3 regions of the Marinomonas vaga genome follow, and region 1 is predicted to be linked to each of the others. Evidence: riboswitches for the same ligand, from Rfam matches in the RefSeq annotation. Region 1 holds a riboswitch; each other region holds the start of a gene.
The links. Region 1 has a riboswitch for thiamine pyrophosphate ahead of thiD (bifunctional hydroxymethylpyrimidine kinase/phosphomethylpyrimidine kinase). Riboswitches for the same ligand answer to the same signal wherever they lie in the genome.
Positions count from the first base shown of each region.

Region 2: it holds a riboswitch for thiamine pyrophosphate, as region 1 does, so the genes downstream of both, thiC (phosphomethylpyrimidine synthase ThiC) here and thiD (bifunctional hydroxymethylpyrimidine kinase/phosphomethylpyrimidine kinase) in region 1, are expected to answer to the same signal.
Region 3: it holds a riboswitch for thiamine pyrophosphate, as region 1 does, so the genes downstream of both, thiB (thiamine ABC transporter substrate binding subunit) here and thiD (bifunctional hydroxymethylpyrimidine kinase/phosphomethylpyrimidine kinase) in region 1, are expected to answer to the same signal.

Region 1 covers NZ_AP043903.1:1,028,660-1,034,275, forward strand. The annotation lists gene ACZ5DR_RS04835 (sigma-70 family RNA polymerase sigma factor) at 1-27, shown strand, start outside; gene ACZ5DR_RS04840 (FecR family protein) at 20-970, shown strand; gene ACZ5DR_RS04845 (TonB-dependent siderophore receptor) at 1,076-3,472, shown strand; TPP riboswitch at 3,613-3,711, shown strand; gene thiD (bifunctional hydroxymethylpyrimidine kinase/phosphomethylpyrimidine kinase) at 3,792-4,610, shown strand; gene ACZ5DR_RS04855 (ParD-like family protein) at 4,663-4,887, shown strand; gene map (type I methionyl aminopeptidase) at 4,884-5,616, shown strand, end outside.
Region 2 covers NZ_AP043903.1:3,342,641-3,348,256, reverse strand. The annotation lists gene ACZ5DR_RS15790 (SIS domain-containing protein) at 1-372, opposite strand, end outside; gene ACZ5DR_RS15785 (YraN family protein) at 386-757, opposite strand; gene ACZ5DR_RS15780 (penicillin-binding protein activator) at 717-2,552, opposite strand; gene rsmI (16S rRNA (cytidine(1402)-2'-O)-methyltransferase) at 2,586-3,440, shown strand; TPP riboswitch at 3,504-3,608, shown strand; gene thiC (phosphomethylpyrimidine synthase ThiC) at 3,739-5,616, shown strand, end outside.
Region 3 covers NZ_AP043903.1:1,953,699-1,959,314, forward strand. The annotation lists gene hldE (bifunctional D-glycero-beta-D-manno-heptose-7-phosphate kinase/D-glycero-beta-D-manno-heptose 1-phosphate adenylyltransferase HldE) at 1-327, shown strand, start outside; gene msbA (lipid A export permease/ATP-binding protein MsbA) at 327-2,087, shown strand; gene ACZ5DR_RS09105 (3-deoxy-D-manno-octulosonic acid transferase) at 2,093-3,325, shown strand; TPP riboswitch at 3,364-3,473, shown strand; gene thiB (thiamine ABC transporter substrate binding subunit) at 3,521-4,513, shown strand; gene thiP (thiamine/thiamine pyrophosphate ABC transporter permease) at 4,489-5,616, shown strand, end outside.

The sequences.
Region 1 (5,616 bases):
CTTATGGAGGATGACCTTTTTGAGTGATGCGAGCCATTTAAAAAGCTTAGAAGAAGCCTCGGAATGGCTCGTCAAAATGGCGGAAGAAGGAACCCTCTCCAAAGCAGATCAAGCCCAGTGGGAAACTTGGTACGCCCAGCCCAATAACGCTAGAACTTGGAAACGTGCCGAGCGCCTGCTCGGGCAAATGAACGGCTTGCCATCAGAGATTGCCCTACCGGTATTGAACCGACCAGCAGACCTCAGAAAACGTAAAGCCTTGCGCAATAGCTTTTACCTGGCGCTACTGGCTCCCATGGGATTTGCTTCTTATCAAGGTACCCAACACTTTAATTTGTTAGCCCAATATCGCACCAACAAAGGTGAGCGAGAAACTATTGAGCTTCCTGATACCAGCCAAGTCACGTTAAATACCGAGTCTGCTATCAATACTCATTTTAGCGACACCACTCGTCATGTGGATTTGCTGGACGGAGAAATCTATCTCGCCGTCGCCAACAAACCTACCTTAGCGCCATTAACCCTCGCCAGCAAAGAATGCCAAATCGCCAGCGACAACGGGACGCTCTGTGTACGCCAGTACCCTGGAATCACTAAGGTATCCCTGCTCACGGGTAGTGCCACCGTCATCACTGCGAACAACACCCATAGGTTCTCTCTCCAAGCAGGGGAAGTGGCCACCTACTCTAAAGAGGCGCAACTAGGCCAAGCAAGGATTGGCAATATCCAAGCCCAAAAGGCGTGGCTTTCAGGCATGCTGGCAGTCAACGCCATGCCCATGGAGGACTTCGCAGAGGAGCTTATGCGCTATCAATACGGGTTAATTCGTGTTGCGCCGAATAAACGTAAGCTGCTTATATCCGGATCTTTCCCTGTCACAGACAGTCGCCAACTGTTTGCCATGCTGGAGCGTTCCTACCATTTAAACGTGGAGCAAAACCTAGCGGGCTTTTGGGTCAATATTTCTTAGCTGATCAAAAAAATAGAAATAAATCTCATTTGTATTGATACCTTTTTAAATCTTAAGTGGCCTATCTAGTAAATGATTCCCATTTATCTGAGGTAATTCGTTCCAATGCTTAAAGTAAACTCTTTACGTGCTGCCGTTAGAGCGGCGCTTTTCGGCTCTTCTATTGCCCTTGTGGCGGTCAGCTCTCCGGCGTTGTTGGCGCAAACAGCCAACCCTACCGCCCAAGCAGAACAGTATTTTGATATTCCTGCTGGGGATCTAGGCGTCGCCCTAACGACAGTAGCGGCACAAGCGCAGATTCCATTGGCCTTTGACCCATTGCTGACCTTTGGGAAACAAAACCCAGCAGTAAGCGGCGAATACGCCCCCCTTGAAGTGATCAACCTGTTATTGGAAGACTCAGGTCTGTACCTTGTGGCCGGCAATGACAACAGCTACTACATCGAAGCAGCGGCAAACCATGAGCTAGGCGCGGTTTCCGTCACCGCACCTTCTTTGATTCAAACTGCACCACGCTTTGCTGCTGGCCAAGTGGAAACAGGCGCGCGCTTGGGTGTTCTAGGCAACCAACAAGCGAAAGACACGCCGTTCAGCATTGTGTCTTACACTGCTCAGGTCATCGAAGACCAACAACTTGAATCCATCGGCGATGTGTTGAGCAACGACGCCAGTGTTCAATCCGGCTTCGGCTATGGTAACTACTCTGAAATCTTCATGGTGCGAGGCTTCAACCTTTACAGCGATGAAATCTCTTATGGTGGTTTATACGGCATCCTGCCACGTCAATTGGTCTCCACCAACCCAGTGGGAAGCGTACAACTTCTGAAAGGCGCAAACGCCTTTGCCAATGGCGTTACTCCAGGGAACTCAGGTATCGGTGGCGCCATCAACATCGAGCCTAAAATCCCAACCTATGACTACACCCGCTTAACCCTAGACACCACAGCACAAGGCCGCACTGGCGTGTCAGGTGATGTGGCTCGACGTTTTGGCGATCACGACCAGTATGGTGCCCACGCTAGTGTACTTCACCGTGCGGGCGACACTGCCATTGATGACGAAAACCGTGAAGAAACGTCCATCAACGTGGGCGTAGATTACCGGGAAGGCAAGGTACACACTGCCCTTGAAGCCGGTTATCAAAAACTTAATATCGAAGGCGGCCGCTCAGTGGTCTATCAAGGCTCTCTAACCGAGATCCCAGACGCACCTTCAGCAGATACAAACTATGCGCCATCTTGGGCTAGCTCTGAGCTAGAAAACACCTTTGCTATGGCGACTGCAGACTATCAGTTGTCCGAAAACTGGCTAGCCCACGGTGCCCTGGGTGTGAACCACAACAAAGAATACGGTGATTATTCCTCTCCAACCCCCACGGACAATGAGGGTAATGCCACGCTCTACCGCCTATCCGTCCCTTACGAGTCGGATACTGTGTCCTCTGCGTTTGGCCTAAAAGGTGATGTACAAACGGGCAATGTGAGCCATGACATTAACCTTGGGTTTTCTAGCTTCGACACCAAGGTGTATACGGCTTACACCATGTCTGGCAACTCTGCCACCAACCTATACGATCCAGCAGACGTTGACTATCCTGCCACTTTATATTCAGGCGGCAGCATGGATGACCCGAATATCCGCAGCCGCACGACCGCACAGGGCCTTGCCTTGTCTGACACCCTAGGCTTCCTAGATGACACCCTACTTGTGACAGTAGGTGCTCGTTACCAACAGCTTCAGGTTAAAAACTACAGCTATGAAGGCGTAAAAGAATCAGACTACGACGAAAACGCCATCTCCCCTGTGTACGGCGTGGTGTACAAGGTCACTCCATCTGTGTCCCTTTACGCCAACCATGTTGAATCCCTACAAAAAGGGGATACGGCCCCTAGTAGTGCCAGCAACAGCGGCGAAGTGTTTGAACCGTACAAAGCCAAGCAAAACGAAGTGGGGGTCAAATATGAGTCTGACGACCTAGCTACCAGCTTCGCCGTATACGAGATCAAAAAGCCTTCCGCTTACACGGAAAACGGCACCTACGGTGTCTACGGAGAGCAGGTTAACCGTGGTCTAGAAGTGAGCGTATTTGGCTCACCTGCCAACGATATCCGCTTGAATTCTTCCTTTGCTTGGACGGATGCGGAGCTGACCAGCACACAAAATGGCACTAATGACGGCAATCAAGCCGTAGGTGTTGCCAAGTACAGCGTCGTGCTTGGGGGTGAGTACGATCTACCGATCGAGCGCGCCATTACCCTAGGCGGTAAAATCATCCACACGGGGCCTCAATACCTAGACGCAGGCAACACGCTTAAACTAGACCCTTGGACACGTTTAGATCTTAGCGCCCGTTACGAAACTCAATGGTCTGATCTGCCTTTAACTTGGCGTCTAAACATCACTAATGTGACCAACGAAGCTTACTGGGCTTCTGCCGCTGGAGGCTACCTTAGCCAAGGTGACCCACGAGAAATCAAACTGTCTGTGAGCACAGAGTTTTAAGATCCCCTTTAAACCTGTCATGACGGTAAAGGCGAATAACAAAGGTTATTCGCCTTTTTTATTGATCCGCTTTTTTGCTTCTATCAATCTGAGCAACGAGAGATTAGGCCAACTCCTCATTCGTTTGATATGATCTACAACACACATAGTCGGGGAGCAGAAATGCTGAGATCGCCAGCGCGAGACCCGTTGAACCTGATTCAGTTAGTACTGACGGAGGGAACTATGGGGAACGCAATTGCTCTAGCGCTCGGCTTGTATTAGCACGTTGGAGATCTCCCCTTTTTTCCTCCCTTTGAGAGGAATAAGAGGGAGATCCATGAGCCAAACACCGATCACATTAAGCATAGCTGGGTCCGATAGTGGCGGCGGTGCCGGTATCCAAGCTGACATCAAAGCCATCTCTGCCACAGGCGGTTACGCCTGCACTGTCATCACCGCCACCACAGCACAAAACACCCTAGGTGTGACCGATGTACACCCAATCCCCCTGACGCACATCGAAGCACAACTCGATGCGGTTTTCTCAGATTTAAACGTCCGCGCCGTGAAAATCGGTATGCTGGCAAATGCCGACATCATTCGACTAATTGCTCGCAAACTGAAGCAATATCACCCCCCTCACGTCGTACTCGACCCTGTGATGATCGCATCCAGCGGCGATGCTTTACTTGAATCTGCTGCGGTACAAACCATGCTCGACGAGCTACTGCCATGCGCCTCGCTGATCACCCCCAATTTGCCTGAAGCCGCAGTGCTGGTGAATCAAACCGCACCACAAACAGAAGCACAGGCTGAAGCCTTGATCCCGTTGCTTAGCAACTTGCCCGTGAGCGCGGTCTTACTTAAAGGCGGACACTTAAGCGAGTCTCCCGACAGTACCGATTGGTTGCTACAAAACGATCAGGTGATGCCGTTTTCGACACCTCGCATTAAGACACACAACACCCACGGCACAGGCTGTACCTTGTCATCTGCCATTGCCTCCTACTTGGCCCAAGGCGCGACCTTACCTGTTGCCGTAAAACGTGCCAAAAACTACATCGCAAACGCCATCGCGCACGCGGATGAACTGCGAGTTGGCCAAGGTCACGGCCCAGTTCATCATTTTTATAATCTGACTCGACTTTCCAATTGAAGATAAAAACCATAGAATATGGTCTATATACGTTTTATATATGGATCATATCATGGGAATCATTAAAATCTCTGACGACGTACATGATGATGTACGCCGCGCTTCGCAAGTCATGTCTCGCTCGATCAACGCGCAGGCCGAGTTCTGGATCAAGATCGGCCGCTTAGCAGAGCGCAATCCAACCATGAGCTTCTCTGAAATCATACAAATGGAGCTGGACAAAGCCGATCTAGAAGAGCAAGCAATGACTGAAGTGCCCAAGCAGGCCTTAGCATGAGCGATCAGATTCACATCAAAACCGCACCAGAGATCGAACTGATGCGAGAGGCAGGTCGCCTGCTTGCCAAAGTCTTCAAACACCTCGACAGCATCGTCAAAGAAGACGTCACCACCATGGCCATCAACGACGAGGTAGAACGCTACATTCGTCAAGAATTACAGGCACGTCCAGCTAGCCTCGGCCAATACGACTACCCGTACGTGTTAAATGCTTCAGTGAACGAAGTGGTGTGTCATGGTATGCCAAAAGAACACTACGCCTTGCGCCCAAGAGACATCATCAACCTCGATATCACCCTCGAGAAAAACGGTTTCATCGCCGACTCCAGCAAGATGTACGTCATGCCTAGCGCTGGCCCAGAGGCACGCCGCCTGGTGAAGGAAACCTACAACGCCATGTGGCAAGGGATCAAACAAGTGAAGCCCGGTGCCACCCTGGGGGACATTGGTCACGCCATCGAAGCCCACGCCCGCGCTAACGGTTACAGCGTGGTACAGGAGTACTGCGGCCATGGCATCGGTCGAGAGATGCACGAAGGCCCACAAGTGCTGCACGTTGGTAAACCGGGTAAAGGCTTGAAGCTCAAGCCAGGCATGACCTTCACCATCGAACCCATGATCAACCAAGGCCGTGCCAAGACCAAAACCAAAAAAGACGGCTGGACGGTAGTCACAGCGGATCGCAAACTCTCCGCACAATGGGAACACACCATCTTAGTGACGGAAA
Region 2 (5,616 bases), 1.5 Mb from region 1:
TGTATTGCCTTTATTGGCCACAATAAAAAGCACATCACCTGGGTTACCAATGGCAGTAATTTGCTTCGAAAAAACATCGTGGTAACTGTCGTTGTGGGTGATAGCCAATAGGGTGTTACCGTTGCTGCTCAGAGATACGGCAGGTAGACCTGGGCGTTCACGATCCATGCGATCAATCAATAGTGTGCTGAAATACTGTGAAATGTAAGCCCCTGTGCCATTGCCTACAGCGATGACTTTGCCGCCACTGGCGATGCTGTTAAACAGTACTTTGGCAGCATGCTCAATAAAAGGAGGAAGGTTCTCCAGCGCATATTGCTGGGACTCAAAGCTTTGGGCAAATTGGGTGTAGATCGCTTCTTGATAATCCATGCTTGTTACTCAATTATACGGCCGGCATCCAGGTTATATGTTGTTCATCCAGGCTGCCATCAATGGCGATGACATCTATTTGGAACTGACTGCCAGATAAATGATGTTTCATTAACCAATATTGCGCCGTTTTTAAGCAGCGCTGGTACTTATGTTGGGTAATGCTTTCAGCGGCTTTGCCTCGTGAGGCGTTGGCCCGATAACGCACTTCAACGAACACATAGGTGTTGTGTTGACGCATGATCAAATCCACTTCTCCTACTCGAGAGTGGAAGTTTCTCTCTAAAGGTTGGTAACCCTGCTTGATCAAAAAGGCTTCGGCTAAGGCCTCAGCCTGTTGGCCATCAGCGTGTTTCCGATTCTTTAAGGTATTCCTCTTTAGCATCTACCAAGTTCCCTCTCTTGTACGTCACTATGTTAGGACGTCGATTGAAGATTCCTTCTTCATTCAATGTAATGATGCCGGTTTTGGCCGAGACTTTAGCCAAATTGACATTAATGAATAATGGCAGGCGGCTCGCAATCAGGTAGCTGTCATTACCCAACGCAGTCAAGCGCTGTAATACATAAGGGGTATTCGAAGTTTCTGATCCGTTACTCAGAACAGGGATTTCAGTAAAGACAATGCGTTCAATGTCTTCGTTTTTGGTGTTACGGCTTGGTTGACCATCATGTAAGGTCTGAGAGGCCAGCATTGGAATCTGATCTGCAAAGTAGAAATCCACCAAAGGTCGTATCTGCTTGGCATTATCTAGTTTCCCCGCATAATAGATGTAGTCCAAATCTTGGCGTGCACGGGAGGTGGTTTCTATAGACTGGCCAGTCCATTGGGTGATGGCTCTGATGCGTGCTTCACTTTCATCTATTTGTAATAGGGATTTAATGGCGCGTTGACGTCCTAAAGGTGTGTCTTCATAAGAGATGGTCTCTAGTACAGGGACATTTTGTTCCTCAGCAAGGCGTTGAAATTGGTCACTCTGACGCAGGGCCCAAGTATCCTGAGTTGACAAAATTGCAGCATATTTAGCTCCCTCTAATTTTGAGAAGGACATTAATTCTTTAATGTCGTCATCCACATTAAGAGAAAAATGGTAAAGGTTGTCCGTTACCCGAGTGATATCCAGCTGGTTTAAAGCAATGGTTGGAGTGTCTGTAATTAACCCTGGAAGACGCGCCACATTTTGCTTACGTAAGGGACCAATGATGATTTCCGCATCAGAGTCCAGTGCCGTTTGATAGGCATCTTCAAAATTTTCAAATTTATCCGTGTCAATGACGTGTACTTTTGGTCGTTCGCCAGTTGTCGCATAGTACTGTTGTAACATGCCGTTCAATATGGCCTGAGAGGCAGTTTCTAGCTCTTTACTCATGGGCAATAGCACGGCAAATGAGGTAGGAAGCTGCTCGTCAAGGGAGGCCATGATTTTGAAATCCAAGGGCGGGTTAGCACTTGCTGGGTGGGAGCTGTTACGACCACGCCATAAAGAGAAGGCTTGAAGTTGCTGATCTACCGTTAGATTTTGGTTGCGCAATATTCGGGAGATCTGTAGCCATCCAGACAACAAGGGCAGGTCGCTGGATTCTAAGTAGCCAATTTCGTTATCCGTCAGGTTTTGAATGGCGCTCCAAAGTTCTGTTTGATTTTCTTCCTGCTTTTCTGGCGGCACCATGGTGCTTAAGCGCACTCGGTCTCGGACCACATTTGGCCAGTTATCTAAAGATGCCATCACTAGTGCACGGGTTTCTAACAGTGCTATTTGATTTTTCGGCTGGTCTGCAACGGGTAAACGGCTTGCTTCGCCCAGCGCTGTTAAAGCGGGAATTGGAGTGTTTAGTGACGCCATGACACGTCCATAGAGCAATAAGCCTGAGAACTGCCCTGGAAAGCGTACTTCATTAACGTGATCTTCAAGGATCTGTTGCGCTTTCACGGATTGTTGGTCAATGACTAAAAGCTCAGCTGCGTGAAGGTAATAAGGGGCAGCCAGCTCTGGTGTGGCTTGTTGTTCAGCCTGCCAGAGAGCATAGCTTGCTGGGTTGTCAGTGGGAGCGTTGCTCTGCTCTAGTGCCGCGTTTGAGGCGGTGTTTTCCACTGGCATGTTGGTTTCGATAGCGCCACAACCGATTAACGACAACGTGACGATTGAAAGTGGTATGATACGGGATCTTAACAAACTCATATGCTCGCGATACTTAAGCCCAAAAGAGGAAACATGGTAACACAGACTGATAACGATGTGAGAGGAACCTTCTACATTGTCGCTACCCCTATTGGTAACCTAGAAGACTTTACCGATCGAGCTAAAAAAGTACTCACAGAAGTGGACTTCATTGCAGCGGAAGATACCCGTCACTCAAAGCGTTTGCTCAATCATTTTGGCATTGATACCAAGCTATTTGCGCTCCACGATCATAATGAAAGGGATAAGGCGAACTACATTGGTTCGTTGCTGGACGAAGGTAAAAATCTTGCCTTAGTGTCCGATGCGGGGACGCCTCTGATTTCTGATCCCGGCTACCATGTGGTGAATTTTTTGCGACAGCAAGGGCATAAAGTGGTACCAGTCCCTGGACCTTCAGCTTTGATAACTGCCTTATGTGCCTCGGGATTACCAACAGATCGTTTTAGCTTTGTGGGCTTTTTACCGGCTAAAAGTAAGTCCCGTCGGGACGAAATGTCCAGTTGGACACCGAGTCAAGGGACGGTCGTTTTTTATGAGTCTACCCATCGAATTCTTGATTGTTTAGTGGATCTTGAGGCCGTTTGGGGGGACCGCATTCAAGTGGCTTTAGCACGAGAAATCACTAAGACATTTGAAACTTTTTTGAGTGGGTCAGTGGCGGATATTCATCGTATTTTAACGGAAGATAGCAACCAAACCCGTGGTGAATTTGTCATAATGGTGTCTCTTCCTGAACAGGAAGAAGACAATTCAGAAGCCCTGAAAGTTCTTAAAGTCTTGCTTAAAGAGTTGCCTGTAAAGCAGGCGGCTGCTCTGGCTGCAGAGATCACTGGCGAGAAGAAAAATGCGCTTTATAAACAGGCGCTAGCTTTAAATGAATCCTAACAAGCTTACCAACTAAACTGCGTTAAGGGAGTTTACAGCACCCTTTAAACGCGTATACTGATGCCCAACTTGTCGGAGTGCCTTAACTGGCTGAGATCGCATTTTAATGCGGGATCCGCAGAACCTGATCAGGCTAATACCTGCGAAGGGAACAAGAAAGCCTCTTTTCTTTTCTGCTGAAATTGCGCTGTATTTGGAAAACCATTGGTTTTTTCTTCGCTAACAGCCACACGTACGTGGAAGTACGTGTCCTCCTGACAAGCATTTTTTCCATTACAATAATGACGGGAATCTGCTTATGTCGACTGCAAAACCTAATAAACAAACACGAGAACAAGCGCGTTTAGACGCCAAGGCCTTTATTGAGTCACTACAGGCTAAACCGTTCCCATCTTCCGAACGCATTTATGTTGAAGGCTCAAACCCTTCAATTCAGGTACCAATGCGTCAGATCAACCTAACTGATACCCCGATTGGCTCTGATCCTGACAACTTAACCTTTGAGCCGAACGAACCCATCTATGTTTACGATACAGCTGGCCCATATGCGGATCCGGCAGAAACCATTGATGTCCATAAAGGGATCAAAGCCTTGCGTCAGCAATGGATCGATTTACGCAATGACACCGAAGTGTTAGAAGGGGTAAGCTCACAGTTTGCGCAACAACGCTTAGCAAATGATGCTCTGGATACACTGCGCTTTAAGCAGCTGCCCACAGTACGTAAAGCCCAACAAGGACAATGTGTGACGCAAATTCACTACGCCCGTAAAGGAATTATCACCCCTGAGATGGAATACATCGCCATCCGTGAAAACCAAAACCTTCAGGCGATCAAAAGCGAGCTGTTGTTGAAGCAGCATCCTGGCCATAGCTTTGGTGCCAATATCCAAACAGAAATCACCCCTGAGTTTGTCCGTAAAGAAGTGGCGGAAGGGCGAGCCATTATTCCTGCGAACATTAACCACCCAGAAACTGAGCCGATGATTATTGGTCGTAATTTCTTGGTCAAGGTGAATGCCAACATTGGTAACTCCGCGGTGACGTCTTCCATTGAAGAAGAAGTCGAGAAATTGGTGTGGTCGACCCGTTGGGGTGCGGACACGGTGATGGATTTATCAACGGGTAAAAACATCCACGAAACCCGTGAATGGATCTTGCGTAACTCTCCAGTGCCGATTGGTACGGTCCCCATCTATCAAGCCCTAGAAAAGGTAGATGGTGTGGCCGAAGACCTTACTTGGGAAGTGTTCAGAGACACCTTGATTGAACAAGCGGAGCAAGGGGTAGATTACTTTACTATCCACTGTGGCGTCTTATTACGTTACGTGCCCATGACCGCTAAACGCCTAACGGGTATTGTGTCCCGCGGTGGTTCCATCATGGCGAAATGGTGCCTGGCCCATCATCAAGAAAACTTCTTATACACACGCTTTAAAGAAATCTGTGAGATTTGTGCCGCCTATGATGTGTCCCTTTCATTAGGGGATGGTTTACGTCCGGGTTCCATTATGGACGCCAATGACGAGGCTCAATTGTCCGAGCTGCGAACACTAGGTGAGCTGACCAAGATTGCTTGGGACTATGACGTTCAGGTCATGATCGAAGGCCCTGGCCACGTGCCCATGCAATTGATCAAAGAAAATATGGACTTGCAGCTTGAGCACTGTCACGAAGCGCCGTTTTACACCTTGGGGCCTCTGACTCAAGACATTGCGCCAGGTTATGACCATTTCACCTCTGGGATTGGTGCGGCGCAAATCGGTTGGTATGGCTGTGCCATGTTGTGCTATGTGACCCCTAAGGAACACTTGGGTTTGCCCAATAAAGAGGACGTAAAACAGGGGCTCATTACCTACAAGATCGCTGCCCACGCAGCCGATTTAGCAAAAGGCCATCCAGGTGCCCAAGTACGAGACAATGCGCTGTCTAAAGCCCGTTTTGAATTCCGCTGGGAAGACCAGTTTAACCTTGCTTTAGATCCAGAAACGGCCCGTGCTTATCACGATGAAACCCTGCCTCAGGCCTCTGGTAAAGTGGCGCACTTTTGTTCCATGTGTGGACCAAAATTCTGTTCTATGAAGATTACTCAAGAGGTACGGGACTACGCTGCTGGCCTTGAAAAAATCGAAGCAGTAGAGGTCACTGCCGAAGAAGGCATGCTGCAAATGTCTGAG
Region 3 (5,616 bases), 930 kb from region 1:
TTAGGAGATCGTTTGATTGTTGCCGTGAATACAGATGCTTCCGTAAAACGCTTGAAAGGCGAAAAGCGACCTGTAAATGACTTAACCCACCGTATGGCGGTGTTGGAAGGCATTGGTGCCATCGACTGGGTCACTTGGTTTGATGAAGATACACCACTGGAAATCATTGAAGCCTTAACCCCAGATATCTTGGTAAAAGGCGGTGATTACACGGTGGAATCCATCGTTGGGGCAGAGCATGTCATGGCCCATGGTGGCGAAGTGAAAGTGCTGTCTTTTGTGGACGGTTATTCGACCACCTCGATCATTGAAAAGGCGAACGCTTAATGTCTCAATCAGACGCTAAAAATGCCGCCTCTGGCGTGAAAATCTATTTTCGCCTGTTAGGTTATATTCGTTCCTCTTGGTGGATGTTTTTACTCAGTATTCTGGGGTATTTGATGTACTCCGCCATGGAGCCCGCTTTGGCTGCTTTGCTAAAGCACATTGTTGACGTGGTCTCTTCCGGCACTATCTCGGAAAACCGTATCCTGATTCCTGCAGCGATCTTGGGCGTATTTCTGTTCCGTGGCACAGGTACATTTTTAGGAAGCTACTTTATGGCGAAAATCGCTAATAAGGTGGTTTATGATCTACGTACAACCATGTTCGATAAATTGGTGGCCTTGCCTTCTAGTTACTACAACGACATGCCTTCTGGGCGCCTACTCTCTAAGCTTACTTACGACACTGAGCAGGTAATTGGCGCGGTGACGTCAGCCGTGAAAACCCTATTGCGTGAAGGCTTCACCGTAATTGGTTTATTGGGTTACATGCTGTACACCAATTGGAAGCTCTCTTTGCTGTTTTTATTGATCATTCCTGTGATTGGTTTTGTGGTGTCCTATGCCTCTAAGCGCTTCCGAAAATTAAGCAAAAACATTCAGAATGCCATGGGCGGTGTGTCTGATGTGGCGTCAGAGTCCATCAAGGGCCAAGAAGTGGTGAAGATTTTTGGTGGCTTTGAGTACGAAAGACAACGCTTCAGTAAAGCGGCGGATGATAATCGTCGCTCGCAAATGAAGATGGAGCTGACAAAGGCTCTGAACATTCCTGTGGTGCAATTCCTCGTTGCCATTGCCTTGGCTGTTTTGATTTGGTTGGCACTGGATCCTAACTTGAGCGCGCAAATGTCAGCGGGTGACTTCGTTGCCTTTATTGGTGCTGCGGGTATGTTGAGCAAGCCTGCTCGTCAATTAACCGATGTAAACAGCATACTGCAAAAAGGGATTGCAGCGGCTCAAAGTATCTTTGAATTCATCGATATGACGGAAGAAGTGGATCAAGGGACTAAGGCGCTACCTAAAGCTCAGGGCAATATTGAGTGGCGTGACCTGTCGTTCCAATACCCTAATACTGACCGTCTTGCGTTAAATGGCATTAATCTGACTGTACCGGCGGGCAAAACTCTGGCCTTGGTTGGGCGCTCTGGCGGTGGTAAATCCACTATGGCGAACTTGATACCCCGTCTGTACGATGTGACCGATGGGGAGTTGCTGATCGACGATCATGATATCCGCCAGTATCCGTTACGTGAATTACGTAGTCAGATTGCCCTGGTGAATCAAAACGTCGTGTTATTTAACGGCTCTATTCGAGACAATATTGCCTACGGTTACTTGCGTGATGCGTCAGAGCAAGAGGTTATTGAAGCGGCCAAGGCGGCCAATGCTTGGGAATTCATCCAAGAATTGGATCAGGGCTTAAATACGGTCGTAGGTGAAAACGGTGTGCTCTTGTCTGGTGGTCAGCGCCAGCGTATCGCCATTGCCCGAGCCATTCTTAAAAATGCGCCAATCTTGATCCTTGATGAAGCGACCTCGGCCTTGGATACAGAGTCCGAGCGTGCTATTCAGCAGGCGTTGGATACCTTGATGAAAAACCGCACCACCATTGCCATTGCCCACCGCTTATCGACCATTGAAAACGCAGACATCATTGCCGTGGTGGATCATGGCACCATCATTGAGTCAGGCTCTCATGCAGAATTATTAGAGCTAAATGGCGCCTATGCTGGCCTGCACCAAAAGCAGTTTAGCGAAGAGTAGCGAGCATGTGGTTGTACCGATTGTTATTAGCGCTGGCGTCACCACTGATTGCACGGCGAATCTGGCGCTATCACAAACGCTATGACAATTATCGGGTGACTGAAGCCCTAGGTCATTGGGGGAGTGTGACAGCGGACCTTTGGTTGCATTGTGCTTCCGTAGGGGAAGTGCTGGCGGCAAAACCTCTGGTAACCCAGTGGCTAGCGGCTAACCCTGACAAGTCTTTATTAATAACTACCGTCACTCCCACTGGGGAAGAGCAGGTGCAAAAGTGGTTTGCTGGAAAGGTCCAGCACCGTTACTTGCCGTTAGATCATGGCATGTGTGTGCGCCGTGCATTGAAGCATCTTACTTGTCCGCAGTTGGCCATCATTGAAACGGAACTTTGGCCAAATCTGCTCACAGTTGCCAAAGCAAAAGGCTTGTTTATTCAAATCATCAATGCCCGCTTAAGTGAACGCTCTGCTGAGCGCTACGGTAAGTTTGGTTTCTTTTCCCATAAGCTGATGGCTCTTCCTGATCGTTTTTTAGTTCATGCCGCAGCGGATGCGGAGCGCTTTAAGCAACTGGGTGCCCGACAGGTTTCCGTAGTGGGTAACATCAAATTTGACGTCATTGCGCCAGACGATCCCCAAGGGGCTGTTTGGCGTTCTGCGTTAGCACCGGAAGATGAGTTTGTATGGATTGCGGCCAGCACTCATCCCGGTGAAGACGAGCAATTTCTGGCAGCGCATAAAGCCCTTAAAAAACAGGTTCCTAAGGCTAAGCTTATTTTGGTTCCTCGACATCCAGAACGTTTCGATGCCGTGTTTTCCCTTTGTCAGCAGTCTGGTTTGGTGACTGCCAAACGCTCTCATGAGGATCTTGCTAGCTGGTCAGGAGCGGATATTTTGTTGGGCGATAGCATGGGCGAGATGATGCGTTACTTCGCTGTGTCGGATGTGGCCTTTGTGGCGGGTAGTATGATTGAGCGGGGTGGTCATAACCCTATTGAGCCTGCGGTGCTGGCAAAGCCAGTGTTGGTGGGGCCTCACACGTTTAACTTTGCGGACATCACGGAATCTTTGGTGGCTGATCAAGGGGCGGCTCGTGTTCAGTCTGTATCAGAGCTGGAAGATGAGCTTCTGGTTCTGCAGGACTCCCAAAAGCGTACAGAGATGGGGCAGCGAGCTTTGGCGAATGCTCAGGCTAATCAAGGAGCGCTTCAACGAGTATTACAATCTTTAGACATCTCCTAGGGTTTTGCTAGAATAGCCCGCGCGTTACAACACATTTTTTATATCTCATGGGGTGTGGCCTAGTTGGGCTGCTGAGAAACCTTGGTTGGTTAACCCATTGAACCTGAACCAGATCATGCTGGCGTAGGAATTGAGATTGCAAGTCCCATTCGGCTTCGCCATTCCAGTTATACGCCGCTCATTTACGGAGCGACTATGTCTTTTAAATCTTTTGCTTTCGCTGGGGCGGCCTTATTGGTGTCGTCTATCACTACAGCGCAAACTCTGAACGTGTACACCTATGATTCCTTCTCTTCCGATTGGGGGCCAGGGCCAAAAATCAAAGCGAACTTTGAAGCCCAATGTGATTGCGAACTGAACTTTGTGGCGTTGGATTCCTCTGTTGGTATCTTGTCCCGTGTGCAACTGGAAGGGGAAGCATCCGAAGCAGATGTGTTGTTAGGTTTGGATTTGAATGTCATGGAAGCGGCTAAAAAGTCTGGTTTGTTAGCAGAGCATGGGGTTGATACCTCTGCTGTGACCACCCCAGGCGGTTGGGACGACAAGCTTTTCGTACCGTTTGACCAAGGTTATTTTGCTTTTATCTATAACAGTGAAACCCTGGCGACACCGCCAACGTCTCTGCAAGAAGTTGTGGAAAACCCAAACCTAAAAGTGATTTACCAGGACCCTCGTACTTCGACGCCGGGGCTGGGTTTGTTGCTGTGGATGAAGTCCGTTTACGGTGATCAGGCAGCGGATGCATGGGAGCAACTTGCTAGTCATACGGTGACTGTGACCAAAGGCTGGTACGATGGGTACAGCTTGTTCTTAAAAGGCGAGGCGGATGTTGTACTGAGTTATACCACGTCTCCGGCGTACCATATTGTGGCGGAAGGGGAAGACAAGTACCAAGCGGCACTAGCCTCAGAAGGCTTTTACCCACAGATCGAAGTGGCTGCTATGTTGAAGAATGCCCCAAATAAAGCCTTGGCGGAGCAGTTCATGCAGTTCATCTTGGCTCCAGGATTCCAAAATGAAGTCGCTACTGGCAACTGGATGTACCCAGTTGTGAGTGACGTGGCACCGCTGCCTGAGGCCTTTTTAGCTCAACCACAGCCTACAAAAGTGTTGACCTTGGATGCCAAAGAAGTGGCTAAAAACCGTCAGGCTTGGGTGAATGAGTGGTTAGAAGCTACTACCCGTTAATCTTGATTTTCTCATCTTATTTACGCCCAGCTTGGCTGGGCTTCTCTCTTTATTTAGTCATTGCGGGTGCGGCATTTGCAGCACTCCTCGGCTATGCCTCGCCCAGTTCTTGGGGGCAGTATTTTGCGGATCCCTATACTTGGCGGGTTGTCCGCTTCTCACTTTTGCAGGCCAGTCTGAGTGCTCTTTTGAGTATTCTACTGGCGATCCCTATGGCGTCTTGCTTGTTTCATAGGCGCTTTTTAGGGCGACAAACCTTGTTGTCTTTGTTTGCGATTTCTATGGTGGTGCCAACCATAGTGGCGATCTTGGGGATTGTGGTGGTGTACGGTCGTAGTGGCTGGTTCACCAGTGTGTTTGGTGTGTCTTTTCCCTTGTATGGACTGGGAGGCATCTTGCTGGCACACGTGTTTTTCAATATGCCATTGGCAGTGCGAGTGATTTTGCAAGCTTACAGCTTGATTCCTGATGCTCAATGGCGGCTCGCCAGTCAACTTGGTTTATCCCGTTGGCACGTGTTCCAGTTGATTGAATGGCACTATTTGAGAAAGAACCTGCCCGGTGTTTTCTTACTGATTTTTATGCTGTGTTTCTCTGGCTTTGCGGTGGTCTTGAGTCTTGGGGGCGGTCCTCGATCCAGTACTTTAGAGGTGGCGATTTATCAGGCGCTGAGGTTTGAGTTTGATCTCAATAAGGCGAGTTACTTGTCTTTGTTGCAGGTGTTGATTTGTTCTTTAGTGGCTTTGGCGGTGTATCGTTTTGCCCCATCGGTGCGTCAGGATGTGAGCTTGTATCAGGGGGAGCGCCTGCGGTTACCTTCAAGCTGGTGGGCTAATTTGGCCGATTTCAGTGCTTTGGCGGTGGTGTTACTTTGGGTGCTGCCGCCCTTTGCCGCCATCTTGGTGCCGATTTTTAGTGCGTTGTTTTGGCAGACCTTAGGCATGGAAGATCTTTGGTGGTCCCTGTGGCATTCGGTGCGAATCGCGTTGCCATCGGGGCTTTTAGCACTAGGGATTGGGCTTAGTATTGCGGCATTAGCGCGAGCCTTGCGTTGGCGTCAGGAAACGGATGCATGGGCCCAGCGGTTGGAGCAATCGGGTAAC